Regions from separate parts of the Nonomuraea fastidiosa genome, predicted to be linked through region 2. Evidence: riboswitches for the same ligand, from Rfam matches in the RefSeq annotation. Region 2 holds a riboswitch; the other holds the start of a gene.
The links. A riboswitch is a leader RNA that binds a small molecule or an ion and turns the genes downstream of it on or off. The one in region 2 is predicted to bind S-adenosylmethionine.
Positions count from the first base shown of each region.

Region 1: it holds a riboswitch for S-adenosylmethionine, as region 2 does, so the genes downstream of both, thrC (threonine synthase) here and ACFMQL_RS12430 (aminotransferase class V-fold PLP-dependent enzyme) in region 2, are expected to answer to the same signal.

Region 1 is NZ_CP170570.1:2,390,489-2,405,090, forward strand. Features, by position in the region: gene ACFMQL_RS10780 (helicase-associated domain-containing protein) at 1-28, shown strand, start outside; gene ACFMQL_RS10785 (hypothetical protein) at 39-1,394, opposite strand; gene ACFMQL_RS10790 (AMP-binding protein) at 1,745-2,428, shown strand; gene ACFMQL_RS10795 (DUF4190 domain-containing protein) at 2,456-2,812, shown strand; gene ACFMQL_RS10800 (DNA repair helicase XPB) at 2,951-4,597, shown strand; gene ACFMQL_RS10805 (hypothetical protein) at 4,819-5,121, opposite strand; gene ACFMQL_RS10810 (HelD family protein) at 5,271-7,361, shown strand; gene ACFMQL_RS10815 (YbhB/YbcL family Raf kinase inhibitor-like protein) at 7,429-7,959, shown strand; gene groL (chaperonin GroEL) at 8,274-9,905, opposite strand; gene ACFMQL_RS10825 (cold-shock protein) at 10,256-10,456, opposite strand; gene ACFMQL_RS10830 (MoaD/ThiS family protein) at 10,699-10,974, opposite strand; gene thrC (threonine synthase) at 11,000-12,232, opposite strand; SAM riboswitch class I at 12,246-12,389, opposite strand; gene ACFMQL_RS10840 (RNA polymerase sigma factor) at 12,469-13,023, opposite strand; gene ACFMQL_RS10845 (trehalose-6-phosphate synthase) at 13,055-14,479, shown strand; gene ACFMQL_RS10850 (hypothetical protein) at 14,494-14,602, opposite strand, start outside.
Region 2 is NZ_CP170570.1:2,748,303-2,762,904, reverse strand. Features, by position in the region: gene hpt (hypoxanthine phosphoribosyltransferase) at 1-208, shown strand, start outside; gene ftsH (ATP-dependent zinc metalloprotease FtsH) at 461-2,461, shown strand; gene folE (GTP cyclohydrolase I FolE) at 2,458-3,036, shown strand; gene folP (dihydropteroate synthase) at 3,157-3,963, shown strand; gene ACFMQL_RS12470 (nuclear transport factor 2 family protein) at 3,960-4,409, shown strand; gene folB (dihydroneopterin aldolase) at 4,399-4,764, shown strand; gene folK (2-amino-4-hydroxy-6-hydroxymethyldihydropteridine diphosphokinase) at 4,761-5,264, shown strand; gene ACFMQL_RS12455 (DUF3180 domain-containing protein) at 5,297-5,722, shown strand; gene ACFMQL_RS12450 (hypothetical protein) at 5,719-5,904, opposite strand; gene ACFMQL_RS12445 (acyltransferase) at 5,897-7,024, opposite strand; gene ACFMQL_RS12440 (NADH-quinone oxidoreductase subunit D) at 7,035-8,180, opposite strand; gene ACFMQL_RS12435 (DoxX family protein) at 8,301-8,981, shown strand; gene ACFMQL_RS12430 (aminotransferase class V-fold PLP-dependent enzyme) at 9,171-10,466, opposite strand; SAM riboswitch class IV at 10,512-10,627, opposite strand; gene ACFMQL_RS12425 (TerC family protein) at 10,740-11,486, shown strand; gene ACFMQL_RS12420 (cytochrome P450) at 11,486-12,682, shown strand; gene ACFMQL_RS12415 (SAM-dependent methyltransferase) at 12,979-13,941, opposite strand; gene ACFMQL_RS12410 (chaplin family protein) at 14,129-14,356, shown strand.

The DNA.
Region 1 (14,602 bases), 360 kb from region 2:
CCGCATCACCGGCGTCTCCGGCCTGTGAGCGCCACCGGTCAGGGCAGCAGGGCCAGTGACTGGGCGGCCACCGCGCCTACCGGGCCGCCCGCCGACTCCAAGTCCCGCAGGCGGCGCAGGCAGTCGGCCGGGTAGCGGACGGCGGTGCCGCCGCCGAGCGCCACCGCCGCCACCTCGGCGCGCCGGTCGCGGGGGTCGTCCGACCACTCCAGCGCGATCCGCAGCGCCTCGGGGGCGAGGGTGTCGTCGGCGCACATGTACGACAACACGTTGGCCGCCGCCACCCGCTCCGCCGCGCTCCCCAGCGCCCACACCTCCAGGAACTCCTGGCGTACCTCCTTGACCGAGTGCCGCGCGAGCAGCGCGAGCCCGGCGGCGGCGCGCACCTGGACGGCCGCCCCTTGCGAGGGCAGCGAGCGCACCCAGGCGCGCAGCGGCTGCCACAGCCAGAACCCGTACCGCCCGGCCAGCTCGGCGAGCACCTGCCCGCGCTGGTGCGCGGCGCGGAAGGTCACGCGCCCGTCCGCGACATCGACGAGGGGGCCGCCGATCGACCGGGTGAGCGGTCCTGCCGCGGTGTCGCGGCAGAGGCGTTCGAGCCGGGCGAGCTGCTCGTCGAAGGCGCGCTCGGCGAGCCGGTGCGTGAACGCCAGCGCGGCCACGGCCAGCACCTCGCCCATGGGCGGCTTGGTGTCGAACCAGGTGGCGACCTCGTCGGCGGGCGGCTCGCCGCGGGCGAGCCGGGCCGCCAGGCGGACGACCTCGGCGGGGGTGGGCAGCCGTAGCGCCAGCTCCCTGCCGCGGGCCAGCTCGTCCGCCGCGACGCCGGCGCGCCGGTCGAGGCTGCTCAGGCACAGGTCGTACAGCTCGCCGGGGTCGGGCGCGGCCCACGCGAGCTCGACCTCGGCGGCGGCCGACAGCGCGCCGCTCCTGGTGACGACCAGGTACGACCCCAGCTCGGCCAGCTTGCGCGCCAGATCGACCAGGTCGGTGCGGCCCGCGGAGGCGGCGATCCAGTCGTGCAGCAGGTACGCCCGGCCCGGCTCGTACTCGATGCCCGTCAGCAGCTCCGCCACGCCGGCGGCCGGGGACAGCACGGTGATCGTGCTCTCGGCCAGCGACATGCGCGACAGCAGCGCGATGGCTCCGAGCCGCCGCCCGCTGTCCTCCTCGCCGACGAGAACGAGCAGGTGGCGCGCGGCGAGCCGCCGCACCGCCTCGGGGAAGCACCCCGGCTCCAGGTACGACCTGAGCCGCGCGTCGGCCTCCCGCCTGGTCAGGTCTCCGGTGGCGGGACCGGCGGTGGCGCGCAGGTGGTCGTTGACCGCTTTGATGCTGCCTGTGAGCGTTAAGTGGTCGAGGTCTATCTCGCCCGGATCAGGCGTATCTGTCACGAAGCACCTCGTAATAGGGCGGAAGTTTTCTCCGGAAAGAAGACCCACGCGTCAAGGGGTTTCTTTGTTTTCGCACAAGAGGTGACGGAGCGTCATCATCCCGCGCCTGACCTGCGGAAATCCGCCGCCCTTCACAACGGTTCAGACATGTGGATCATGCCTGGCATTGCCCTCTTCGAGCCTCACGGCCCGTAGATATCAACCAATACACGATCGAAGATCGTATGCAACCTCCAAAGCCAATATAGCGAGATTTATCTCTATTTACGGGCTACGACACACATGTCCACAATGACGAGTCAAGTCCCCGGCTCTTGACTCCCTGTCCCCGCTCCCGTCAGGTTGTGAATGTGACCGAGCACGCGCTGGGTCGCCCGGCCGAGGAGTCCCGGCAGCGTTTCGACGGCTACGACTCGGTGTTCGACGAAGGCGTGTGGCATCGCGGTCACGCGCTCACCGAACGCGCCCGCCGGATGTGCGGCGGCTCCACGGAGGCGGGCATCGGGCCCGGCGACCGGGTCGTGGTGATGATGGCCGACTCCCCCGAGGCGCCGATCGTCTACCAGGCGCTGTGGGCGGCGGGCGCGGCGGTGGCGCCGGCGGTGTCCCTGGTGCCGCCGGACGAGCTGGGCAATGACGCCTTGCGCGATTCGGGCGCAGGACGCCCGGCGTGCAGATCCTGGAGGGCTACGGCCACACCGAGACCAGCGCGGTCACCCCGTTCGACCCGCCGGGCCGCCGGGTGGCTAGCGCCGGCCTGCCACCGGCCGACCGCCCTGACACCGGGGTGGGCTCCTGCCAAGCCCCGCCAGAGACGCCGCGCTCAACCGGGCGCCGCACCGATCACGCCGGGAGAGACTGCTCCCCCAAGCCCCGCCAGAGACACCACGCCCGACCAGGCGCCACACCGACCACGCCGGGAGAGACTGCTCCCCCAAGCCCCGCCAGAGACACTGCGCTCAACCGGGCGCGGCGCCGGGCCTGCGAGGGTTTCGCTCTTCTACATACCGGTCAGCCACGTGCCGATTCCGTGATATCTGTTGATCCGTCTGGAGGTGAAGATGAGCCAGGAAGACTCGTCGGGCTACCCGTACATCCCTTACGGGGCGCCGTACGGCGAGCAGCCGCCGCCCCAATACGGTCATGGCTACGGCTCTCCTCCGCCCGCCCCCAGCAGCGGCCCCACGGCCAACGCCATCGTCGCGCTCGTGCTCAACTGCTTCTCGGTCGTGTCCTGCTGCAACATCTTCGGCATCCCGGGCGCGATCCTGGCCGGTCTCGCGCTCGGCAGGGCCACCACCCGCCCGCAGACCGCCCGCACGATGCTCGTCTGGAGCTGGGTGCTCTTCGGCGCGGGCCTCGTCTTCACGCTCGGCACGTTCGTGTTCCTGGGCGCCAACGGCCACCTGGACGACTGAGGCCGGACCCGCACTGGCGCCGTCCAGGACTAATCCTGGCGTGTCCGTTGTTGGAGACACGGAGCGGGGGAGCCGGGATCACGAGACGATGGTCCCGATGCGTCAGAGCCCCGTCCGCAACCCCACGGAGACAAGCCAGTGAGCGATGGACCGCTGATCGTCCAGTCGGACAAGACGCTGCTGCTCGAGGTCGACCACGAGCAGGCCGACGCCTGCCGTAAGGCGATCGCGCCGTTCGCCGAGCTCGAGCGCGCTCCAGAACACGTCCACACCTACCGCGTCACGCCGCTGGCGCTGTGGAACGCCCGAGCCGCGGGCCACGACGCCGAGCAGGTCATCGACGCGCTCATCACCTACAGCCGCTACCCGGTGCCCCACGCGCTGCTCGTGGACATCGCCGAGACGATGGCCCGCTACGGGCGGCTGCGCCTGGAGAAGCACCCCGTACACGGCCTGATCCTCACCTCCACCGACAAGGCCGTGCTCGAAGAGGTGCTGCGCTCGAAGAAGATCCAGCCGATGCTGGGCGAGCGCGTAGGCGACGACTCGGTCATCGTGCACCCGAGCGACCGCGGCAACGTCAAGCAGGCGCTGCTCAAGCTGGGCTGGCCGGCCGAGGACCTGGCCGGTTACGTCGACGGCGAGGCCCACCCGATCAAGCTGCGCGAGGACGGCTGGGCGCTGCGCCCCTACCAGCGCGAGGCGGCCGACGCGTTCTGGAACGGCGGCTCCGGCGTGATCGTGCTGCCCTGCGGCGCGGGTAAGACGATCGTCGGCGCGGCGGCCATGGCCCACGCCCAGGCCACCACGCTCATCCTCGTCACCAACACGGTCTCGGCCCACCAGTGGAAGACCGAGCTGCTCAAGCGCACGTCCCTGACCGAGGACGAGATCGGCGAATACTCCGGCAACAAGAAGGAGATCCGCCCGGTCACCATCGCCACGTACCAGGTGATGACCACCAGGCGCAAAGGCGTCTACAGCCATCTGGAGCTGTTCGACGCCCGCGACTGGGGCCTGATCGTCTACGACGAGGTGCACCTGCTGCCCGCGCCGATCTTCCGGATGACCGCCGACCTCCAGGCGCGCAGGCGCATCGGCCTGACCGCGACGCTGGTGCGCGAGGACGGCCGCGAGGGCGACGTGTTCTCGCTGATCGGCCCCAAGCGCTACGACGCGCCCTGGAAGGAGATGGAGAACCAGGGCTGGATCGCCCCCGCCGACTGCGTCGAGGTGCGGGTGACGCTGACCGACGACGAGCGGCTGGCGTACGCGATGGCCGAGGCCGAGGAGCGCTACCGCTTCTGCGCCACCACGCCGTCGAAGACGCGCGTCACCGAGGCGCTGGTGCGGCGGCACCTGGGCGAGCAGGTGCTGGTCATCGGGCAGTACATCGATCAGCTCGACGAGCTGGGCGAGCACCTCAACGCGCCGGTGATCAAGGGCGACACCAGGGTCAAGGAGCGCGAGCGCCTCTATCAGGCGTTCCGCGACAAGGAGATCCAGGTGCTGGTGGTGTCGAAGGTGGCCAACTTCTCCATCGACCTGCCCGAGGCGGCCGTCGCGATCCAGGTGTCGGGGACGTTCGGCTCCCGCCAGGAGGAGGCGCAGCGGCTCGGGCGGGTGCTGCGGCCCAAGGCCGACGGCGGTGGCGCCCGGTTCTACACAGTGGTCAGCAGGGACACCGTCGATCAGGAGTTCGCGGCGCACCGGCAGCGGTTCCTGGCCGAGCAGGGATACGCGTACCAGATCATCGACGCCGACGACGTGCTCGGCGGGGTGTGAGGATCGGTCGCGATGCCCGGCCGCTCTCACCCGAGCGGCCGAGCATTCACCGTGGTGTCACGTCCACGAGACTCCGCGGGCCGACGACATTCGAACCACCCCCCTCACCTGCGTACTATCACGCCGCCTGCGACATACCCCCATGATCCGACAATCGCACCTGAAATGCCCGAATTTTTCGGTATTTCCAGGATGACGGCTGTCGCACCTTTCCGCCCGGCTCAGCGCGCCAGCAGTCCCCCGAGGAACAACACGCCCTCGGCCACGATCCAGGCCAGCACCCCCGCGCCCATGAGGCGCGCGAACGTGCGCGAATCGGCCCTGGACCACGGGAACAGCCAGGCGGCCGCCGTGCAGCAGGCTGCCAGCGCGGCGAACAGCGCGGACACCGTGGAGACGGTATCAAGCCGCTGCGCGCACGTCGATGGGCTCTCATCGCCGGCGCAAAACGCCTGAAGCCCCCAACCGGCGAACACCGAAGCGGCCCACAGCGCCGCGAGCAGGAAGCTCGCGATCGTGGGCACGATCGGTGAGACACGGAGCCGGAGCACCTCCTATGCGTACCCGGTCGCCCGCGAGTAAATGCTTTGGAGGGCCGCCGGACTCGGCACTAAACTGGCGGATTCGCTGCCTTGACCACCTCCGTTCACGTACTCCAGGGAGGCACTTCCGCATGCCCGGACACCAGATGGCCCCTGACATACGCCCAGCGACCGGCCCGGAGACCGGCCCAGGGACCGGCCCAGGGAGCGGCCCAGGGAGCGGCCCAGGGAGCGGCATCGACGCCGACGACCCATCCGACGTACTCGCGGCCGAGCAACGGCACCTGGCGGAGTCCAGAGCCGCGCTCAAGGCCATGCGTGAGCATGCCGAGTCCCTGTCGGCCGACGCCGCCGGCGACTGGGTCTCCCAGCAGATCCTGCAATCCCTGCTCGACCAGCGGGTGGCCGCGCTGGCCGACCACCCCGACACCCCGCTGTTCTTCGGCCGGCTCGACCGCGCCGAGGGCGACGAGCTGCCCGGCACCATCTACGTCGGGCGCCGCCACGTCCACGACGCCCACAGCAAGCCCCTGGTGATCGACTGGCGGGCGCCGGTGTCCCGCCCGTTCTACCAGGCCAGCCCGGCCGACCCGATGGGCGTCATCCTGCGGCGCCGCTTCGGCTACCAGGGCGGGACGCTCACCGCGTACGAGGACGAGCCGCTGGCCGAGGGCGGCGAGATCGGCCCGTCGAAGATCCTCACCGAGGAGATCGAGCGCCCCCGTACGGGCCCGATGCGCGACATCGTCGCCACCATCCAGCCCGACCAGGACGAGATCGTCCGCTCCACGCTCGCCAAGACCGTCTGTGTCCAGGGCGCGCCCGGCACCGGGAAGACCGCCGTCGGCCTGCACCGCGCCGCCTACCTGCTGTTCACCCACCGCGAGCGGCTGGCCAGGTCGGGCGTCATGATCGTCGGCCCCAACCGGGCCTTCCTGTCGTACATCTCCTCCGTGCTGCCCGCGCTCGGCGAGGTCAAGGTCGACCAGACCACGGTGGCCGGGCTGCTCGGCGAGCACGCCGCGCCCGAGGCTCCCGAGGTCGCCGCCGTGAAGGGCGACGCCAGGATGGCCGCCGTCCTGGAGCGCGCGCTCTGGCTGCACATCACCAAGCCGGAAGACGGCCTCGTCTACACCAAGGGCGCCTACCGCTACCGGGTGGCCGACTACGAGGTACGCGAGATCGTCGCCTCCCTGCGCGGCACCACCCGCTACAACCCGGGCCGCGCGGCGCTCGCCCAGCGCCTCGCCCACATGGTGCTCGTCCGCATGGAGCAGCGCGGCGAGTCGCCCGACGACCGCGTCCAGGACGCGGTGGCCAGGTCGAAGCCGGTCAAGCAGCTCGTGGACGCCGTCTGGCCCAAGCTGACGGCCGACCAGGTGCTCTACCGCCTGCTGTCAGACCCCGGCTTCCTCGCCAAGGCCGCCAAGTCCGACCTGACGGCCGAGGAGCAGGAGCTGCTCATCTGGCGCAAGCCGTACCGGAGCTGGAAGTCGGCGAAGTGGTCGGCGGCGGACGCGGCGCTCCTCGACGAGCTGAACGACCTCATGGAACGCACGCCCTCCCTCGGCCACCTGGTCGTGGACGAGGCCCAGGACCTGTCCGAGATGCAGCTCAGGGCGCTCGGCCGGCGCTGCCGCAACGGCTCGGCCACCGTGCTCGGCGACCTCGCCCAGGGCACCACCCCGTGGTCTGCCACCTCGTGGGAGACCGTGCTCGAACACCTCGGCCAGCGCGACGGCGAGGTGACGGAGCTGACGCTCGGCTTCCGCGTGCCGCGCGAGGTGCTCGACTACGCGGCCCGGCTGCTGCCGTCCATCGCCCCCGGCCTGGCCGCACCGCGCTCGCTGCGCCCCGGCGTCGGCTCGCTCACCGTGCTGCCCGGCGGCTCGGTCGCCGAGGCGGCGGAGCAGGCGCTCGCCAAGGAGGGCTCGATCGCCGTCATCGCCCCCGACGCCCTGGTGGAGACCGTCTCGCAGGCGCTGTCCGCCCTGCCGCACGCCGTGCTCGACCCCGACTCCACCGAGGAGCACCGCCTGCTCGTCGTGCCCGCCACGCTGGCCAAGGGTCTCGAGTACGACCACGTCATCGTCGTCGAGCCGGCCGACATCGTGGCCGCCGAGCCCAGGGGCCTGGCCCGGCTGTACGTCGTGCTGACCCGTGCGGTCACCTCGCTGACCGTCCTGCACGACAAGCCGCTGCCCGCCGAGCTTCAGGTGTGAGCTGCGCGGGCACGGCCGCTTCTAGGATGGCTGGGCAAGCACCTAGCTCTCACCCAAGGAGGATGCCGTGCCCGCACCGCTTCCCCATGAATTCCTGCCATCGGTCCCCGCGCTCGTGGTCGAGAGCGACGACATCCAGGACGGCGAACGCCTGCCCGACCTCCACGTCTTCAACGACTGGGGCATGACGGGCGGCAACCTGTCGCCGCACCTGCGCTGGTCCGGTGCTCCCGACGGCACCCGCGGCTACGCCGTCACCTGCTTCGACCCCGACGCGCCCACCGGCAGCGGCTTCTGGCACTGGGTGCTGTTCGACCTGCCCGCCTCGGTGACCGAGCTGCCCACGGGCGCCGGCACGGCCCCCGACTTCAAGGGCCTGCCCGAGGGCGCCGTGCACGCCCGCACCGACTACGGCACCAAGGCGTACGGCGGCGCCGCCCCGCCGCCCGGTGACCCGCACCGCTACGTGTTCACCGTGCACGCGCTGAGCGTCGAGAAGCTGGGTGTGGACAGCGACGCCAGCCCCGCCGTGGTCGGCTTCAACATCAACGCCAATCTGCTGGCCCGCGGCTTCATCGTCGCCCACTTCGGCGTCTGATCAGCCCATCCGAGTGACCTTTTCCGACGGGCCTGCCGGTCCTTTCCCGGCAGGCCCTTTTTCACGCCCCCTTTTCCGGCGAACGCGTTCCGGCACGCGCCGCAGCGAGCGACCGTCCGCGAGACGTCGAGCGGCGTGCGCTTGCCGCAAGCGAACATCCGCCACTCCTTCGTGTTCGTGCCAGGGGAAGTCGCGGCCACTCCCCCTTCCTCGCCAGAGGTAGCGGATCCCATACGGAACGTACCGGCCGGTCGACAAGAAAGAGCGGCCCGGAGAATCCCGGACCGCTCTTCGTCTGTGCGACGGATGAAGACTTAGAAGTCCATGTCGCCGCCGCCGGGCATGCCCGCGCCGGCAGCAGCCGGAGCCTTCTCCGGCTTCTCGGCGATGACGGCCTCGGTGGTCAGGAACAGCGCCGCGATGGAGGCGGCGTTCTGCAGCGCGGAGCGCGTCACCTTGGCCGGGTCGATGATGCCGGACTCGAACATGTTGACGTACTCGCCGGTCGCGGCGTTGAGGCCCTCACCCGGGGTGAGGTTGCGGACGCGCTCGACCACGACGCCGCCCTCGAGGCCGGCGTTGACCGCGATCTGCTTGAGCGGCTCCTCCAGCGCCTTCTTGACGATGGCGGCACCGGTGGCCTCGTCGCCGTTGAGCTCCAGCTTGTCGAAGGCCTTGGCGCCGGCCTGCAGCAGCGCCACGCCACCGCCGGGGACGATGCCCTCCTCGACGGCCGCCTTCGCGTTGCGGACGGCGTCCTCGATGCGGTGCTTGCGCTCCTTGAGCTCGACCTCGGTGGCGGCACCGGCCTTGATGACGGCGACACCGCCGGCCAGCTTGGCCAGACGCTCCTGGAGCTTCTCGCGGTCGTAGTCGGAGTCGGTGCGCTCGATCTCGGCGCGGATCTCGTTGACCCGGCCGGCGATCTGCTCGGCGTCACCGGCGCCGTCGACGATCGTGGTCTCGTCCTTGGTCACGACGACCTTGCGGGCGCGGCCGAGCAGGTCGAGGGTGGCGTTCTCGAGCTTGAGACCGACCTCCTCGGCGATGACCTGGCCGCCGGTCAGGATCGCGATGTCGTTGAGCATCGCCTTGCGGCGGTCACCGAAGCCCGGAGCCTTGACGGCGACGGAGCGGAACAGGCCGCGGATCTTGTTGACGACCAGGGTGGCCAGGGCCTCGCCCTCGATGTCCTCGGCGATGATCAGCAGCGGCTTGCCCGACTGGACGACCTTGTCGAGCAGCGGCAGCAGGTCCTTGTTGGCGGAGACCTTGCTGTTGACGATCAGGATGTAGGGGTCTTCGAGAACGGCCTCCATGCGGTCGGAGTCGGTCACGAAGTACATCGAGGTCATGCCCTTGTCGAAGCGCATACCCTCGGTGAGCTCGAGCTCCAGGCCGAAGGTGTTGCTCTCCTCGACGGTGATGACGCCTTCCTTGCCGACCTTGTCCATCGCCTCGGCGATGAGCGAGCCGATCTCGGGGTCGGCGGCGGAGATGGAGGCGGTCGAAGCGATCTGCTCCTTGGTCTCCACGTCCTTGGCCAGCTTGGAGAGCTCCTCGCTGACGCGCTCGACGGCGGCCTCGATGCCCTTCTTCAGGGCCATCGGGTTGGCCCCGGCGGCGACGTTACGCAGACCCTCGCGCACCAGCGCCTGGGCGAGCACGGTGGCCGTGGTGGTGCCGTCACCGGCCACGTCGTCGGTCTTCTTGGCGACCTCCTTGACCAGCTCGGCGCCGATCTTCTCCCAGGGGTCCTCGAGCTCGATCTCCTTGGCGATGGACACACCGTCGTTGGTGATCGTGGGGGCGCCCCACTTCTTCTCCAGCACGACGTTGCGGCCCTTCGGGCCCAGGGTCACCTTCACGGCGTCGGCGAGCTGGTTCATACCGCGCTCGAGACCGCGCCGGGCGTCCTCGTCAAACGCGATCATCTTGGCTGCCATAAGGCTAGACCTCCCAGTTGCAGGGTGGCTTGTCGTGGACCGAGCCGACGCCCGCGACGGCATGGGTCAGCATCTCCTTCGGCAGACCCCATCGTCCCGATCCGGTGTTGGCACTCTACTGCACAGAGTGCCAACGAACTGTTTAGCACTCTACCCTGCCGAGTGCAAGCGAACGCCCCTGCTCTCCCTGCTTTCTCCCAGGTCAACGGCCTTTTGCTGGTCTGCGCTCATATGCGCCGGTACGGCGAGCCGCCGGGCGGCCCACCGTACGCGAGTCGACGAAAGAGTGATGAGGGCTCGCACGGACTGCGCTGCCGTGCGAACCCACCCGGTGCGTACCAGGTCGTGGATCAGACAGTGCGGACGGACTCCGCCTGCGGTCCCTTCTGGCCCTGCGTGATCTCGAACTCGACGCGCTGTCCCTGCTCGAGAGATCGGTACCCGTCCATCAGGATCGCTGAGTAATGGACGAATACATCCTTACCACCGTCTACCGCGATGAAGCCGTAGCCCTTGTCCGCGTTGAACCACTTGACGGTGCCCTGCGCCACTTCCGACTCCTCTTACTGGTCTACCAGATCTCGCCCATTCCTCCGCGAGACCTGTAATCGCCCGACTTAACGGAAAATCAGCCGGACGATCGCCTCGACCATACCTGTGGCAAGGGGTTTGGCAACAGAGTCAATCTGCAAACAGCCTATTTCACCCATCCGAAGGTCGTTCAACGTTGAATTGGGCCTGGAAAAGGAGAAGGCGCCCACTAGGGGCGCCTTCAGGATGTGATCCTCGACACTCAGCCGCCGGCGACGGCCGGGATGATGGAGATCTGAACGCCGTCGGGGGCCGGAGTGTCGAGCCCCTGGGCGAATCGGACGTCCTCTTCTCCCACGTAAACGTTGACAAAACGACGAATCTTGCCCGATTCATCCAGAATTCTGGCGCCGATGCCCGGGTAGTCCGCGTCGAGCTTGGTGAGCACGTCACGAAGAGTCGCGCCCTCGCCACTGACCTCGGCGTTGCCCCCGGTGTATGTGCGCAGAATGGTGGGAATCCGCACAGAAACGCTCATGGTTAAAGTCGCCTTTCCTGATTGATCAGACAGTCGCGCGGAACGCGTCGAGGGAGGGCCGGATCACGGCCGTGGGTACGGCGTCGTCGCTGATCGCGTCGAGCGTCTTGAGCCCGTCACCGGTGTTGAGCACCACGGTCAGGGCCTCGGGGTCGAGCACGCCGTTCTCGGTGAGCTTCTTCAGCACGCCCACCGTGACGCCGCCCGCGGTCTCGGCGAAGACGCCCTCCGTCGAGGCCAGCAGCTTGATGGCGGCCACGATCTCCTCGTCGGTGACGTCCTCGACGGCCCCGCCGGTGCGCCGGGCGATGTCCAGCACGTACGGCCCGTCGGCCGGGTTGCCGATGGCCAGCGACTTGGCGATGGTGTCGGGCTTGACCGGCCGCACGACGTCGTGGCCCGCCTTGAACGCGGTGGACACCGGCGAGCACCCGGCCGCCTGCGCGCCGAAGATCTTGTACGGCGTGTCCTCGACGAGCCCCAGCTTGATGAGCTCCTGGAAGCCCTTGTCGATCTTCGTGAGCTGGGAGCCGGAGGCGATGGGGATGATGATCTGCTCGGGCAGCCGCCAGCCGAGCTGCTCGGCGATCTCGTACGCGAGCGTCTTGGAGCCCTCCGCGTAGTAGGGCCGCAGGTTGACGTTGACGAAGCCCCACTTGTCGCCGAGCGGGTCGCCGATGAGCTCCGAGCAGAACCGGTTGACGTCGTCGTACGTGCCCTCGATGCCGATGAGCTTGCCGCCGAAGACCCGCGCCATGGCGATTTTCGCCTGCTCCAGGTTGGCCGGGATGAACACGCACGCCTCCAGCCCGGCGCGCGCCGCGGCGGCGGTGACCGCGCCCGCGAGGTTGCCGGTGGAGGAGCAGGAAAGGGTGTGGAATCCGAAGTTCCTGGCCGCTTCCACGGCCATGGCGACGACCCGGTCTTTGAACGAGTGGGTGGGGTTGCCCGAGTCGTCCTTCACGTAAAGGGACTTGATTCCGAGCGTTCGACCGAGGTTTCCGGCCTTGACCAATTTCGTCCAGCCGGGGTTCATATTCGGCTTTTCGGTCACGTCGGCCGGCACCGGAAGCAGCGCCCGGTAACGCCAGATGTTGGCGGGACCCGATTCGATCTGTTCGCGGGTCACTTCGCCGAAGTCGTAGGCCGCCTCAAGCGGCCCGAAACACTCCAGACAGGCGAAGCTGGGACCCAGCGGGTAACGAGCGCCGCACTCGCGGCAGGACAGACCGACGGCAGGACCAAAGTCAAGCGACATGAAGCGAGGCCTTCCCTCATCTTCGCCCGCGGCCACCTTGACCGCGAACCGGAATTGGCACCTTGTCCCGGTCGGCCTCGCCAGGTCGCGAGTCTCGAAAGCCGGGAGGGTTGCCGGGGCTTCACAGGGCCGGTCCCTCCACCCCTCTGGATGAGCTGTATGAAGTTGTTGAATTGGACTCTACCCGCTGAAGTGGACGAAATTACCACCCGTCTCAAGATGTGAGACGGGTGGTCTCATCGGTAGTCCTCTCCCAGCACGCTCTGCACGTATTTGCGGGCCTGGTGGATGCGGGACTTCGCGGTGCCCAGCGGGATGCCGAGCTGCTCGGCCACCTCGTTGTAATCGAGCTGGACGATGTCGCGCAGCACCAGCGCCTGCGCGAGATCGGGCTTGTCGGCCTCCAGCGCCTCCATGGCGTCGAGCAGGTCGAGCCGCGAGCCCGCGATCACGCTGACCCGCCGCACGTCGGGCTTCTGCACGGGCAGCTCGTCCGAGCTCTGCTCGGCCGCCCGACGCTTGAGCGACCGGTACGTCGTGCGGGCGCAGTTGGCCGTCACGATGTGCAGCCACGTACTGAACCTGGCCCGCCCCTCGAAACGGCTGATATTGCGCGCGACGGCCAGCAACGTATCTTGCGAGGCCTCCTCCGCGTCCTGGTGATAAGGCAGGATTCGGGCGCAATGCCGCATCACATCGGGCTCTATCCGCGCCAGGAGCTCACCGAGTGCGCGATGGTCTCCGGCGGCGGCTGAGCGAGCGAGTTCCTCGGTTAGCTCATCAAGCGCCATAGCTGGGATCCTATGATCGAAAGGAGCCTGGATGAACAGCGTGCTGTTGGCCTCCAACAGGGGGCCGGTCTCCTTCACCGTCTCCGACGACGGCGAACTCACCATGAAGCGCGGCGGAGGCGGTCTCGTCTCCGGGCTGTCGGGCGTGGCCAAGGGCGACGGCGTGCTGTGGGTCTGCGCCGCGCTGTCCGACGGCGACCGCAGCGCCGTACGCCTGGCCGGCGGCGGCCGCATCGACCACGCCGGCTACGACACGGGCCCGATGCGCATGCTGGACATCGCGCCCGCCACCTTCCACCGCGCCTACAACGCGGTGGCCAACTCGACCCTGTGGTTCGTCAACCATCTGCTCTACGACATCCCCAACTCGCCCAATTTCGGCACCCGTTTCGAGCGCGAGTGGGAGTCCTACCGCGACTACAACGGCGCCTTCGCGCTGGCGCTCGCCGAAGAGGCCGGGCACGGCGCGCGCGTGATGGTGCAGGACTACCACCTTACGCTGACGCCGGCCATGCTCAGGGCCGAACGGCCGGACCTGCGCATCGCCCATTTCAGCCACACCCCCTGGGCACCGCCCGAGTACTTCTCCCTGCTGCCCGACGACGTCGCCAGAGAGGTGCTCGAAGGCATCCTCGGCGCCGACCACGCCGGGTTCCTCACCGACCGGTGGGCGCAGGCGTTCATGGACTGCTGCGAGCGGCTGCTCGGCGCCGAGGCCGACCGGGTCGGCCGCAGCGTCACCCACGCGGGCAGGACCACCCGCATCGGCGTCCACAGCCTGGGCGTGGACGGCGCGGCGCTGTGGGAGCGGGCCAGCGAGCCCGACGTCGAGTCGCACATGGCCGCGCTCAGGGAGCAGGTCGGCGAGCGCAAGCTGATCGTCCGCATCGACCGCACCGAGCTGTCGAAGAACATCGTGCGCGGGCTCATCGCCTACCGCGCGTTCCTCGCCGCACACCCCGAGTGGCACGGCCGCGTGGTGCACCTCGCCTTCGCCTACCCCAGCAGGCACGACCTGCCCGAATACCGCGAGTACACCGCCTCGGTGCAGCGCTGCGCCCAGGAGATCGAGGACGAGTACGCCACCGAGGACTGGGACCCGCTGATACTCAACGTCGACGACGACTACCCGCGCTCGCTGGCGGCCTACCGGCTGGCCGACGTGCTGCTGGTCAACCCCATCCGCGACGGCATGAACCTGGTGGCCAAGGAGGGCCCCGTGCTGTCGCCGCGCTGCGCGCTCGTGCTGTCGCGGGAGGCGGGGGCGGCGGCCGAGCTGGGCCCGCACGCGCTCATGGTGAACCCGTACGACATCAGCGGGACCGCCGCCGCCCTGCACCAGGCGCTGATGATGCCGGAGGACGAGCGGCGCATGCGCCGCGACAGGCTGCGCGCGGCCGCGACCGCACTGCCGCCGCAGAAGTGGCTCGCCGCCCAGCTCGAAGCCCTGGCCTGAGATCATCGCCGTGCTCAGCGCCACCGGGCGCGCGCCAGCACGCCGGAAAGGCCCGGCGTGTTCCACTGGTCCACGACCAGGATCCGGGTCTGGGGCAGGTACCACTCGCGCTGGGTGAGGCGG
Region 2 (14,602 bases):
GCTGGAAAACCTGAAGTCGCGCAATCCGGCGTCGCTGGAGATCTGCGCCGCGCTGCGGAAACCCGACGCGGTCAAGGTGCCGATCGACGTCAAATACGTCGGCTTCGACATTCCCAGCGAGTTCGTCATCGGTTATGGGCTCGACTACGCGGAGCGATACCGCAACCTGCCGTTCATCGGCACCCTCGCTCCGCACGTATATCGATAACGGATAGGGCCCTCCGTTCCGGCAATGGCCGGGAACATGGCGCAACCTGACGTACGTTGATAGGGCAAGGCCGGTGTAGCGGGCGGGGTCCCTCCGTGCGCTTCGCCGGTGTACCTTCAGACTCCGGGAGGGTGACCCCGTGTCCCCTTCGGGTAGTCAGAAGTCGCGGTGTCGGATGCCGCGGCCCCGGGCGTGCCCGGGGTTCCAGGCCATGGTCAGGAAGGGACGGGCCCGCAAGGGGTTCCGCATCGGATGGATCTCAAGCGATTTACACGTGGGCCACTGCTGTGGATCCTGGGCATCGTCGTGCTGCTCCTCCTCGTCACCCAGCTCTGGAGTGGCGGTGGAAATTACAAGTCGGCCGACACGTCCTTGGTTCTTCAGCAGATTCGCGCCGGAAACGTCAGCAACGCCAAGATCGTCGACAAGGACAACCGGATCGAGGTGAAGCTCATCAACCCGGTCGCGGTTGAGCCGGGCGGCACTCCGACCAACCTCATCCAGTCCGACTGGGTCACCGGCTACGGCAGCAAGCTGACCGACGAGCTGCAGGCCCAGGTCGACGCCGGCAAGACCAAGAGCTTCACGACCGAGGTGCCGCAGGAGAACGTCCTGCTGAGCCTGCTGGTCAGCTTCCTGCCGATCGTCATCATCGTGCTGATCTTCCTGTTCATCATGAACCAGATGCAGGGCGGCGGCTCGCGGGTGATGAACTTCGGCAAGTCGAAGGCGAAGCTCATCACGAAAGACACCCCCAAGACCACGTTCGCCGATGTCGCGGGTGCGGATGAGGCCATCGAGGAGCTGCAGGAGATCAAGGAGTTCCTGCAGGCCCCGGCGAAGTTCCAGGCGATCGGCGCCAAGATCCCCAAGGGCGTGCTGCTCTACGGCCCGCCCGGCACCGGTAAGACCCTGCTGGCCCGCGCGGTCGCCGGTGAGGCCGGGGTGCCGTTCTACTCGATCTCGGGTTCCGACTTCGTCGAGATGTTCGTCGGTGTCGGCGCCTCCCGCGTGCGCGACCTGTTCGAGCAGGCGAAGGCCAACGCCCCCGCGATCATCTTCATCGACGAGATCGACGCCGTCGGCCGCCACCGCGGCGCCGGCCTGGGCGGCGGTCACGACGAGCGCGAGCAGACGCTCAACCAGCTCCTCGTCGAGATGGACGGCTTCGACGTCAAGGGCGGCGTGATCCTCATCGCCGCGACCAACAGGCCCGACATCCTCGACCCCGCGCTGCTGCGTCCCGGCCGTTTCGACCGGCAGGTCACGGTCGACCGCCCCGACCTGGAGGGCCGCAAGGGCATCCTCAAGGTCCACGGCCGCGGCAAGCCGTTCGCGCCCGACGTCGACCTCGACGTCATCGCGCGCCGCACGCCCGGGTTCACCGGCGCCGACCTGGCCAACGTGATCAACGAGGCGGCCCTGCTCACCGCACGGGCCGACCAGAAGCTGATCACGATGGACGTCCTCGAGGAGTCGATCGACCGCGTCATGGCAGGGCCCGAGCGTAAGAGCCGGGTCATGTCCGACAAGGAAAAGAAGATGATCGCCTACCACGAGGGCGGTCACGCGCTGGTGGCGCACGCGCTGCCCAACTCCGACCCGGTGCACAAGATCACGATCCTGTCCCGCGGCCGGGCGCTCGGTTACACGATGACGCTGCCGATGGAGGACAAGTTCCTGGCCACCAGGTCGGAGATGATGGACCAGCTCGCGATGCTGCTGGGCGGCCGCGCGGCGGAGGAGCTCGTCTTCCACGAGCCCACCACCGGCGCCTCCAACGACATCGAGAAGGCCACGGCCGTCGCCCGCCGCATGGTGACCGAGTACGGCATGAGCGAGCAGCTCGGCGCCCGTAAGTTCGGCACCGGCCAGGCGGAGGTGTTCCTGGGCCGCGAGATGGGCCACGAGCGCGACTACTCCGAGAAGATCGCCTCCACGATCGACGAGGAGGTCCGCCGGATGATCGAGACGGCGCACGACCAGGCGTGGGACATCCTGGTCGAATACCGCGACGTGCTCGACAACCTGGTGCTGGAGCTCATGGAGAAGGAGACCCTCTCCCGTGAGCAGGTGCTGGAGATCTTCGCCCCCGTGGTGGTCAAGGAGCACCGCCCGTCCTACGCCGGCTACGGCAAGCGGCTGCCCTCCGACCGGCCGCCCATCCTGACCCCGAAGGAGCAGTCGGCCAACGGCTCGCTCACCACGGGCGGTCAGAAGGACGCGCTGCCCTCGGGGGACAGTACGTCGTGACGCAGCACGCCGTTGACCTCGGGCGGATCGAGAAGGCCGTTCGGGAGATCCTCTACGCCATCGGCGAGGACCCCGACCGCGACGGCCTGATCGAGACGCCCGCCAGGGTCGCCCGCGCGATGGCCGAGCAGTATTCCGGGCTCGGCCAGACGCCGGAGGACGTGCTCAACAAGGTGTTCGACGTCGATCACGACGAGATGGTGCTCGTACGCGACATCGAGGTCTACTCGACCTGCGAGCACCACCTCGTCCCGTTCCACGGCCTGGCCCACGTCGGCTACATCCCCAACGAGAAGGGCCAGGTCACGGGGCTGTCGAAGCTGGCCAGGCTGGTCGACGTGTTCGCCCGCAGGCCGCAGGTGCAGGAGCGGATGACCTCGCAGATCGCCGACGCGCTCATGCGGGTGCTGGAGCCGCGCGGGGTCATCGTGGTCGTGGAGTGCGAGCACCTGTGCATGACGATGCGCGGCGTGCGCAAGCCGGGCGCCAAGACCGTCACATCGGCCGTGCGCGGCGACTTCCGTACCAGTGACAAGACCCGGTCCGAGGCCATGGCGCTCATCCTTGGGCGCTGATCTGCTCGCGCGCGGCGAACGAGGTACCCACGATGTCAGCAGGTGCGAAGAAGCGCCTAGGCTTGGCCCATGACTAGCGTGCCCATCAGCGTGCCGGGAGGTGCGGAGCGGTGCCTCGTCATGGGTGTGGTCAACGTGACGCCCGACTCCTTCTCCGACGGCGGCAAGTGGTTCGACCCTGACGCCGCCATCCAGCACGGCTTCGACCTGGTGCGCGAGGGCGCCGACATCGTCGACGTGGGCGGCGAGTCCACCCGTCCGGGCGCGGCCAGGGTGTCGCAGGAGGAGGAGCTGGCCCGGGTGGTCCCGGTGATCCGGGAGCTGGCCGCCGGCGGGGTGGTGGTCAGCGTCGACACCATGCGCGCCGAGGTCGCGAAGGCGGCCGTGGAGGCGGGGGCGCGGCTGGTCAACGACGTGAGCGGCGGCCTCGCCGACCCGGAGATGCCGCGCGTGGTGGCCGCGACCGGCGTCGCCTACGTGGTCATGCACTGGCGTGGCCACAGCCATGACATGGACAGCCGCGCCATCTACACCGACGTGGTGACGGAGGTGCGCGAAGAGCTGAGCAAGCGGGTCGATCTGGTGCTGGCCGAGGGCGTGACGGAGGAGCAGATCGTGCTCGACCCGGGTCTCGGGTTCGCCAAGAACGCCGAGCACAACTGGGCGCTGCTGGCCGGCATCCCGCACCTGGCCGAGCTGGGTTTCCCGCTGCTCATCGGGGCTTCACGCAAGCGGTTCCTGGGGCGCCTGCTGGCCGATCCCGACGGCACGCCCAGGCCGTTCAGCCGCTGCGACGACGCCACGCTGGCAGTGACCGCGCTGGCCGCCCAGGCCGGAGCCTGGTGCGTACGCGTGCACGAGGTAGGTCCCAACGCCGATGCCGTGCGCGTGGCCGCCGCATGGAAGAGAGCCGGAGCAGGCACATGAGCAGCGTCGACACCGCCGCCGTCGAGACGGTCAACCAGGAGTTCTACGCCGCCATCGAAAGCGGCGACCTGGACAAGATGACCGAGATCTGGGCCGAGGACACCGCCGACGACCAGGTGAGCTGCGTCCACCCGGGCTGGACCCTGCTGACGGGCCGGTCCGAGGTGCTGCGGTCGTGGGCCCTGATCATGGCCAACACCACCTACATCCAGTTCGTGCTGACCGACGTCAACACCACCGTGCTGGGCGATGTGGCCGTCCTGACCTGCGTGGAGAACATCCTGACCGCGGGAGAGGAGGGCGAGGCGAGCTTCGCCGCGGGCAAGGTGGTGGCGAGCAACGTCTACATCCGCACCCCGCAGGGCTGGCGGTTGTGGATGCACCACGGGTCGCCGGTGCTGCAGGCCGACGACGACGATGAGGAGGAAGGCGAGCTTGAGCGCTGACCGCATCACCCTCAAGGGCCTGCGCGCCAGGGGGAGGCACGGCGTGCTCGCTGCGGAGCGTGATTTGGGGCAGGAGTTCGTCGTGGACGCCACCCTGTACCTCGACACCGCGCCGGCGGCGGCGGGCGACGACCTCACCAAGACCGTTCACTACGGGGAGCTCGCGCAGGAGCTGGCCGCGGTGGTGGAGGGCGAGCCGGTCGCGCTGATCGAGACGCTCGCGCAGCGCCTGGCGGACGTGTGCCTGGCCAACGAGCTGGTGCACAAGGTCGAGGTGAGCGTGCACAAACCGGCGGCGCCGATCCCGCTGCCGTTCGACGACGTGATCGTGACCATCGAGCGGAGCCGCGCATGAAGGTGGTGCTCTCACTCGGCAGCAACCTGGGGCGCAGGTTCACGACCCTCCAGGGGGCGCTGGACACCCTGTTCGACGCCCCTGGGCTGGAGTTCGTCAAGGCGTCCCCGGTCTACGAGACCGACCCCGTGGGCGGCCCAGGCGGGCAGCGGCCGTACCTCAACGCGATCGTCATCGCGGAGACCACGCTGGAGCCGCGCACGCTCCTTGAGCGGGCGCTGAGCGTGGAGAACGCGTTCGGCCGCGAGCGCCTTGAGCGCTGGGGCCCGCGTACCCTCGACATCGACCTGATCGTGGTGGGCGACGTCGTCTCCGACGACCCCGAGCTGACGCTGCCGCATCCCCGGGCGCACGAGCGGGCGTTCGTGCTGGTGCCGTGGGCGGCCGCCGACCCCGAGGGGGAGCTGCCCGGCAAGGGCACGGTGGCCGGGCTGCTCGAAGGGCTCGATCGGCGGGGCGTGCGCCTGCGTGAGGATCTCAAGCTGCAGAGGCCCGATTGAAGCCAACGTCTCCTGGTCCCCTCGTCGGCATTTTGATCATCGTCGCCCTGGCGACCTGGGCGGCGATCATGATGGGCGACTACGGCGGGTGGCCGGTGCTGCCGTGGACCGCGATTCCCACGCTGCTGCTGCTGGCGCTCGGCGAGGGCTACAGCGGCTGGGCCACCAAGGCCAGGATCGCGCGCAAGCCCGGCACCAAGCCGGTCGAGCCGCTCGCGGTGGCCCGCCTTGCGGCGCTGGCCAAGGCGTCGGCGTACGCGGGCGCGGTCTTCGGCGGCATCTTCGCCGGCTTCGCGCTGCACACCGTGCAGCTCCTCGACCGCGAGACGCCGCGCGGTGAGTTCTTCATCGCGACGGGCTCGCTCGTGTCGTGCGTACTGCTCGTCTGCGCCGCGCTTTACCTGGAGCACTGCTGCAAGGTGCCGAAGAAGCCCGAGGACGAGCAGCCGCGCGACTAGCGCTCGCCGGGCTGGCCCTCCTCGATGGCCCGCTGCGCGGCGGCGAGGCGGTCGTGCCACATCTCGCGCTGCAGCAGGCGCAGCGCGCGGCGCAGCACGTCGCTGGGCCGCTCACCTTCCCGCAACGCGGTACGGATGATCCGCTCGTCTTCGGCGTTGGCCCGGAAGGCGATCTCAGCCATGCCTTGAGCTTATGGACCCGCCGACGGCCTTGTCCTGCGTTTGACGGACGGGCGCGCGGCGGCGGCCGAAGAGGTAGATGACGGGGGCGGTGCAGATCAGCGGGCCGATGACGGCGAGCGGGCGTTCGAGCCACCACACGAGGTCGGGCGGTATCCGGTCGCCGAGGGTACCGAACAGCCACCACGACAGGCCGAGCGAGATGGCCATGCCGGTGGTGTGGAAGAGGAACAGCGGCAGCGAGTAGCGGTTGATGAACTCGTTGAGCCGCCGCCAGCGCGGACGCTCCAGCACCCGCTCCATGGCGGGGCGCAGCACCTCGACCAGCCCGATCTGGAACAGCAGCAGCGCGACGATGACGAACGTGGGCGGCGCCATGTTCGACCACTTGTCGCCCGGCACGCCCACCATCGAGCCCGGGTAGATGCCGGAGTACACCAGCCCGAACAGCGCGAAGAAGCCGGTCCACAGCAGCGCGGCGTCGTAACGCCTGGGCAGCTCCACGACCCGGTCGTAGAAGAAGCCCGCCTGGTGCGCCAGCCCCCACACGACGATCATGTTGAGCCAGCCGACCCAGTCGAGGTCGTAGCGGAAGCGCAGCACGTCCACCACGAGGGCGGTGCCGCCGAGCCAGATCAGCGCGAGCACGTCGTAGCGGCGGTGCAGCCACAGCGCGACCGGCAGCAGCGCGATGAGCACGAGATAGACGGCGAGGAACCACAGCGGGCTGAGCACCAGCAGCACCACCCGCCACATCCAGTCCACTTCGAAGGTGTACGTCACCATCGCCCCGATGACGACCCACACCCCGGACAGAAACAGCGCGGGTAAGGCGAGCGCGCGGATGCGGCGCAGCACGAACGCGCCGATGCCGACGCCGCGCTCCTTGGCCCGGTGCCAGGACAGCAGGTGCACGTGGCCGCCGACGTAGAAGAACAGCGGCAGCACCTGCAGCAGCCAGGTGAGGATCCACAGGCCCGAGGTGAAGCCGAGCGGGCTGGTGGGTTCGGGGCCGGACGGCTTCCATTCGAGGATGGTGAACGCCCAGTGCCACACCACCACCACGACCAGGCTGATCGCGCGGAGCCAGTCGATGTACTTGTCGCGTTGCCGCCCTGTCACTGCCGCCCTGTCACTTGTCGATGTCACCCACGACGAAGAACATCGAGCCGAGGATGGCGACCATGTCGGCGACCACGTGTCCCGGCAGCATCTCCCTCAGCACCTGGATGTTGTTGTACGACGCCGAGCGCAGCTTGAGCCGCCACGGCGTCTTGTCGCCCCTCGAGACCAGGTAGTAGCCGTTGATGCCGAGCGGGTTCTCCGTCCACGCGTACGTGTGGCCCTCCGGCACCTTCAGCACCTTCGGCAGCCGCTGGTTGATCGGCCCCGGCGGCAGCTCGCGCAGCCGCTCGACGCACGCGTCCGCCAGGTCGAGCGAGACCTTGAGCTGGTCGAACAGCACCTCGAAGCGCGCGTGGCAGTCGCCCGCGCCGCGCGTGACGACCTTCACCGGCAGCTCGCCATAGGCCAGGTACGGATCGTCGCGCCGCAGGTCGAAGTCCACTCCGGAGGCGCGGGCGATGGGGCCGCTGACGCCGTACTGCATGATCTGCTCGCGCGTCAGCACCCCCACCCCCTTGGTACGGGCGATGAAGATCTCGTTGTGCAGGATGAGGTTCTCGATGTCCGGCACCCGGCGGCGGGTCTCGGCGACGGCCGCCGACACCCGATCCAGCCAGCCCAGCGGCAGGTCCTCCTTCAGGCCGCCGACCCGGTTGAACATGTAGTGCATGCGCCCGCCGGAGATCTCCTCCATGACCGCCTGGATGCGCTCACGCTCGTTGAACGCGTAGAACAGCGGCGTCATCGCGCCCAGCTCCAGCGGGTAGGAGCCGAGGAACATCAGGTGGTTGAGCACGCGGTTGAGCTCGGCCAGCAGCGTACGGGCCCAGACGGCGCGCACGGGCGGCTCCATGCCGAGCATGCGTTCGGCGGCGATGACCACGCCCAGCTCGTTCGCGAAGCCCGACAGCCAGTCGTGCCGGTTGGCGAGCATGATGATCTGACGGTAGTCGCGCACCTCGAACAGCTTCTCCGCGCCGCGGTGCATGTAGCCGACGATCGGCTCGGCGGCGGTGATGCGCTCGCCGTCGAGCGTCAGCCGCAGCCGCAGCACGCCGTGGGTGGACGGGTGCTGCGGACCGATGTTGAGGATCATGTCCTCGGTGGCCAGCTCTTTAGCTCCCGCGCCGATTCCGACCACACGTTCCGTCATACGGCCATGCTCCCACCGTCGTCACCGGTGATCCAGCAGGGGGGTTGGTCAAGAGATGGTATGCGATGGCATCCCGTAGGCGGACACGGGGAGGAATAGCTGGAACGGGGGAGAAGGACCATGAAGAGAGTTCTCTTCGATATCGCGGCCCTGATCGCGCGCATCGTGACCGGCGTGATCTTCGTCGCGCACGGATGGCAGAAGTGGCAGGGCGGGCACGCCGCGATCGCGGCGGGATTCGGCGAGATGGGCATCCCGATGCCCGAGCTTGCCGCGGGCTACGCCATGGTCGTCGAGCTCATCGGTGGGGTGCTGCTCATCCTCGGGGCGTTGGTCCGGCCGGTGGCGCTGCTGCTGCTGATCAACATGATCGGCGCGGTCGTCTTCGCGCACTCGGGCAAGGGCCTCTTCGTGGACGAAGGCGGCTGGGAGCTCGCGGGGGCGCTCGCCGCGCTCTGCCTGTTGTTCGTCGCGCTGGGCGGCGGGCGCATCGGCATCGACGGCATCTTCGGCCGCATGTGGCGCAAGCGGCACGAACGCGCGGACGAGGACTTGGCGTCCCAGCAGACGGGCCGGAGCGGCGCCACCTCTGCGGGCTATGGCGCGGGCGGGCCGACCACGCCCGCCAGGTCCGCCACCACCGAGCAGCCGGAGGTGCCTCGGCAGCAGACGGCGCCCCACCACGAGCCTGGTGGGTCCCGGCAGGACCGGGCGAGCCGGCTCAGCGACGACGACATGCGGGAGATCGACTCCCTGGTCGCCGACGAGCCGCCCCAGCACCGCAAGCCGCCGAACCGCTGACTCGCCGAACCGCCGACCTGCCGACCTGCCGACCCGGCGACCCGGCGACCCGGCGACCTGCCGAACCGCCTGACCCGGCGAACTACCGACCCGGCGACCCGCTGACCCGGTGGCCGCCGAGCCGCGCTTCCGGTCTGCGCGTCTGCGGGCTCACGTCCGGAATGAGCGCCCGAGAACCCGGGCGCACGGTCAGCGGGAGACCAGGTCGCGCAGGGCCGACACGAGCCGGTCCACGTGCTCCTGCGTGGTGCCGATGCCGATCGAGGCCCGTACGGCGGAGGCGGTGCCGTCCTCGCAGCCCCCGTCGGAGGCGCCCAGCAGGTGGCGGACGAACGGGTGCGCGCAGAACTTCCCGTCGCGCACCCCGATGCCGTACTCGCCGGACAGCACCTCGGCCACCTCCCGCGCCGAGTAGCCGTCCACGGTGAACGACACGATGCCGACCCGGGGGTGGTCGGGGCCCCACAGCGACAGCTCGCGCACCCCGTCGATCGAGGCCAGCCCGGCGCGCAGCCGGGCGAGCAGCCGCTCCTCCTCGCGGACCAGCTCCGTCCAGCCGGTCGCGGTCAGCGCGTCGCAGGCCGCGGCCAGCGCGATGGCGCCCAGCACGTTGGGGGTGCCGGCCTCGTGGCGCGGCTCGGGGTCGTCGTGCCACTCGACGCTCTCGCCGACCGAGCGCACCGCGCCGCCGCCCTTCAGGTACGGCTCGCCAGCGGCCAGCCAGTCCCGCCGCCCGACCAGCGCGCCCGCGCCGAACGGCGCGTACAGCTTGTGGCCTGAGAAGGCGATGTAGTCGAGGTCGAGCGCGGTGAGGTTGAGCTTCCTGTGCGGTACGTACTGCGCCGCGTCCACGAAGATCCGCGCGCCGTGCCGGTGCGCGATGTGGGCCAGGGCCGCGATGGGCCACAGCTCGCCGGTGACGTTGGATGCGGCGGTGACGACGAGCAGCTTGGGCCCGTCGATGGCGGCCAGCGTCTCGTCGGCGGCGCGGACCGCCTCGCCGGGGAAGGCGGGCGGCGCCAGCCGGACGGCGTTCGGCCAGGGCAGGAGCGAGGCGTGGTGCTCGGTGTCGAAGACGACCGTGGTGCAGCCCTCGGGCAGGCAGCCGGCCAGCAGGTTCGTGGCGTCGGTGGTGTTGCGGGTGAAGATCACCGCGTCGTCGGGGCGGGCGCCGACGAAGGCGCGTACGGTGTGGCGGGCCTGCTCGTAGCGGGCGGTGGTGAGCTGCGATGCGTAGCCCGCGCCGCGGTGGACGCTGGAGTAAGCCGGAAGCGCGGCGGTGACGGCGGCGCTGACCGGCTCGAGACAGGGGGCGCTGGCGGCGTAGTCGAGGTTGGCGTATCCGACCAGGCGGCCGCCCTTGACCGGCACCTCGAGGTCGGCGCCCAGGACGGCGGGGATCGGCCGGCGCTGCTGCGTGGCGGTGGCGGAGCTCTCCTCAGCGGTGGCGGCGCGGCCGGAGTTGAAGATCGTCAGAGTGGACACGGCAAACCTCCTTGGGGACCATCGGGCCCCTGGAAGCAGCCACGGAGCCCGCGCTTGCCCGCCACACCTCGTGACGGACCAGGTCTTCACCCGGGGCACCCCGCCGCGGACGCGAGGGTTGCCGGCCAGCTAGCCGGGGCTTGACGCTGGCGCTCATGACCTACGGGCTGAACTATAACCGACGGCCCGGCAGAAATCGCAAGGGCGAACTTATGTGACCTCCGACTCGTTGCTACCGGATATCCGACAGCTCCCGAGTCATGGAGGTACCCGATGCTCGACTGGGTGGCCGACCCGCAGATCTGGATCGGCTTCTTAACCCTGGTCGCCCTGGAGATCGTGCTGGGGATCGACAACATCATCTTCATCTCCATCCTCGCCGGGAAGCTGCCGCCCGAGCGGCGCGACCGCGCCCGGGTGCTCGGCCTCGGCGCGGCCCTGGTGAGCCGGTTGCTCCTGCTGCTCGGCCTGTCGTGGGTGGTGCGGCTCACCGATCCGCTGTTCGCCGTCTTCGGCCATGAGATCTCCGGACGCGACCTGATCCTGCTGCTCGGTGGCCTGTTCCTGCTCGGCAAGAGCGTCACCGAGATCCACCACAACATGGAGGCACCGCACGAGGAGGAGGGCGGCAAGAAGGTCGCGGCCACCTCGTTCGCCTCCGTGATCCTGCAGATCATGGTGCTGGACATCGTCTTCTCGCTCGACTCGGTGATCACTGCGGTCGGCATGGTCGACGAGCTGGGCGTGATGATCGCGGCCGTCATCGTGGCGGTGGCCGTGATGCTCTTCGCGTCCGGGCCGATCAGCCGGTTCGTCGACAGCCACCCCACGATCAAGATGCTGGCGCTGGCGTTCCTGGTGCTCATCGGCGTGATGCTCGTCGCCGAGGGTCTCGACCAGCACATCCCGAAGGGTTACATCTACTTCGCGATGGCGTTCTCTGTCGTGGTGGAGCTGCTCAACATCCGGGTACGGAGCAGGCACGCGAAGAAGGAGCAGGTCACTCCTAAGATGAAATAGTGGGCTTTGATCCTTGGAATCCGGATTTCGTAGCGCACCCCTACGGGGTCTACGACGAGTTGCGGCGCGAGTCGCCCGTGACGTACTTCGAGCCGACCAATCAGTGGCTCATCGCGCGGCACGCCGACGTGAACGCGCTGCTCAGAGACCGCCGGCTGGGCCGCTCGTACCTGCACGTGGCGACCCACGAGGAGTTCGGCAGGCCGCCGGAGCCGGAGTTCCAGGAGCCGTTCTGGCGCGTGATCAGGGCGGGCATGCTCGACGTGGAACCGCCGGTGCACACGAGGCTGCGCCGGTTGGTCTCCAAGGCGTTCACGCCGCGCATGGTCGAGTCGCTGCGGCCCCGCGTCAGATCCATCGCGCGTGAGCTGGTGGACGCGTACGTGGAGAAGGGCGGCGGCGACCTCATCGCCGAGGTCGCCGAGCCGCTGCCGGTCACCGTCATCGCGGAGATGCTCGGCATCCCCGAGAGCGACCGCCACCTGCTGCGCCCCTGGTCGGCCGACATCTGCGGCATGTACGAGCTCAACCCCACCCTGGAGGCCCAGCACACCGCCGTACGCGCGGCGTCGGAGTTCGCCGACTACCTCAAGGCCCTGGCCGCCGAGCGCCGCGCCGCTCCCGGCGACGACCTCATCAGCGCGCTCACCCAGATCGACGAGCTGACCGAGGACGAGCTGGTCGGCACCTGCGTGCTGCTGCTCAACGCCGGTCACGAGGCCACCGTGAACGTCACGGGCAACGGCTGGTGGTCGCTGTTCCGCAACCCCGGCGAGCTGGCCAGGCTGCGGGCCGATCGCTCGCTGCTGCCCACCGCCGTCGAGGAGCTGCTGCGGTGGGACACGCCGTTGCAGATGTTCGAGCGGTGGGTGCTCGAGGACATCGAGGTGCACGGCGTACGCATCCCGCGCGGCTCCGAGGTGGCCCTGCTGTTCGGCTCGGCCAACCGCGACCCCGAGGTGTTCGACGACCCTGACCGGCTCGATGTGGGGCGCGCCGACAACCCGCACATCTCGTTCGGGGCCGGCATCCACTTCTGCCTGGGCGCGCCGCTGGCCAGGATCGAGCTGGCCGAGTCGTTCGGCGCGCTGCTCGACCGCACGGCCGAGCTGGAGCTGCGTGAAGAGCCCGAGTGGAAGCCCGGGTACGTCATCCGCGGCCTGCGCGCACTCCAACTCACCGCCATCCCCGCCTGAGCACCCCGCTTCAGCCGCCCGCCCCTCCGCCACCCCGCACCCCTGCCGGCCCATGCGCCTGCCGGCCGGGCCGCCTCCTGTCCCGTGCGCCTGCCGGCCCAGCCGTCGGCCACCCCAGTGTCGGTCGGTCACCCGACCGTCGCCTGGATGGCCACCGGGCTCAGGCGCGGCTCACACGGGGGGCGCCTCGCCAGGCGTGCGCGGCGGGCGGCGCGTGCGGCACCGGTGGGCAGCGGGCAGCGAGCGAGCGACGCGTGGCGGGCGAAGCGGTCATTTGCGCCTCGAAAAGGGCGGGTTCACTTGGTCTGGCTGAGCCAGCCGAAGCCGCCGAGGCCGGTCGCCTCCAGCAGCTCGCCCTCTTCGGAGGCGCGTGCCAGGGCGCGGAGGTAGCCGCGCGGGTCGGTGCGGGCCAGCTCAAGGGGCGGGCGCGCGCCGGTCAGCCCCAGCTCGCGCAGCGCCTCGCGCTGTGTGGACAAGGTTGTGGATATCGCGCCGGCCCGCCGCCCGGCCTCGGCGCACGCGTCGAGTGCTACGTGTGCGGTGATGTCGCAGCTCCCGTCGGGTACGGGGGTCACGACCGACCCGTCCCGGTATCCGGTCAGCGTTCCACAAGGTGGACGGTTATCCACAGGATGTGCATAATCGATGGCGATCGCCCTGCCCCTGGTGAGGCGTACGAGGACGGAGGCCCACGCCTCGTCGCGCGGCCTGCCGATCTCGGCCCGCGTGCCCACCCGGGTCAGCGGCCACCACCGGTCGAGCCACTCGCGGTCGGCGGGATGCGGCGGGTCGCCCAGGCGCTCCTCGCCCGTGGAGACGTTCACCATCACCACCCGCGGCCCTCGCGAGGTCTGCTCGACCACGTCGAGCGGTACGTTGTCGAGCCACTCGTTGGCGATGGCCAGCCCGGTGACGGCGTCCGGCAGGCTCCTGGACCAGACGATCTCCTCGGGCAGGTCGTCGGGCCGCGGCGACAGGTCCACGGCCGTGACCCGCAGCCGGTCGCGCAGCCCAGGCTCGGCGCGTTCGAGCACGCGGGTCACCAGCACGCCCTCACCCGCCCCGATGTCGACCAGGTCGAGCACGTCGGGCTTGCCCAGCTCGGCGTCCACTTCCGCGAGCAGCGTGAGCACCGCCTCGGCGAAGGCCGCGGACGCGCTGACCGAGGTGCGGAAATGGCCTGAGGGGCGTTCGCGGAGGTAGAAGCCCTCCTCGCCGTACAGCGCGCGCTCGGTCGCGGCGCGCCAGGTGAGCCACATGTCTGGACTATCTCATGACTTACATTGGAGACGCACTGTCATCGAATGACTACGAGACGTTGCGAAGTTGCGGTAGCGTTTACCTGTTGTCACTGAGTGATTGCGCTGCGCCAACCCCCAAGTGGTGTGGCCTTTCACTCGCCGAACCAGCACCCGCGGTATGACGCCGCGAAAGAGAGGAGCCCTCGTGCTGAAGAAGATCTTGGTCGCAACCGGAGCCGTCGCCATGCTCTCGCTGGCCGCCCCGGCGCACGCCGACATCACCAACGGCACCGGCGGCGTTATCTCCGGCAACCAGCTCCACGTCCCGATCGTCGCCCCCATCAACGTCTGCGGCAACGCGATCGCCGTCATCGGCTTCGCGAGTGCGGGCTGCAAGGGCGGCGCCAACGCCTACGCGCCCAGCCACCACTGAGCGACATGGATGAGCCCGGGCCGGTGTAGGCCGGCCCGGTCCTTATCCCGGCGGATCAGTCGGCGGTCGACCCGCCGGCGCACTCCCAAGGGGTCATACACAGTCGCGGGCGTCGGGTCCTGAAGGACTCGGCGCCCGCTGCCATTGCGATGGCCCCTCTCCTCATCTCTTCCGACAGGGGGTGCACCGTTTTGTCTGCCCTTGCCCCTTTTGTCGTTAACTCAACGCGCGGCAAAACACCGGTCA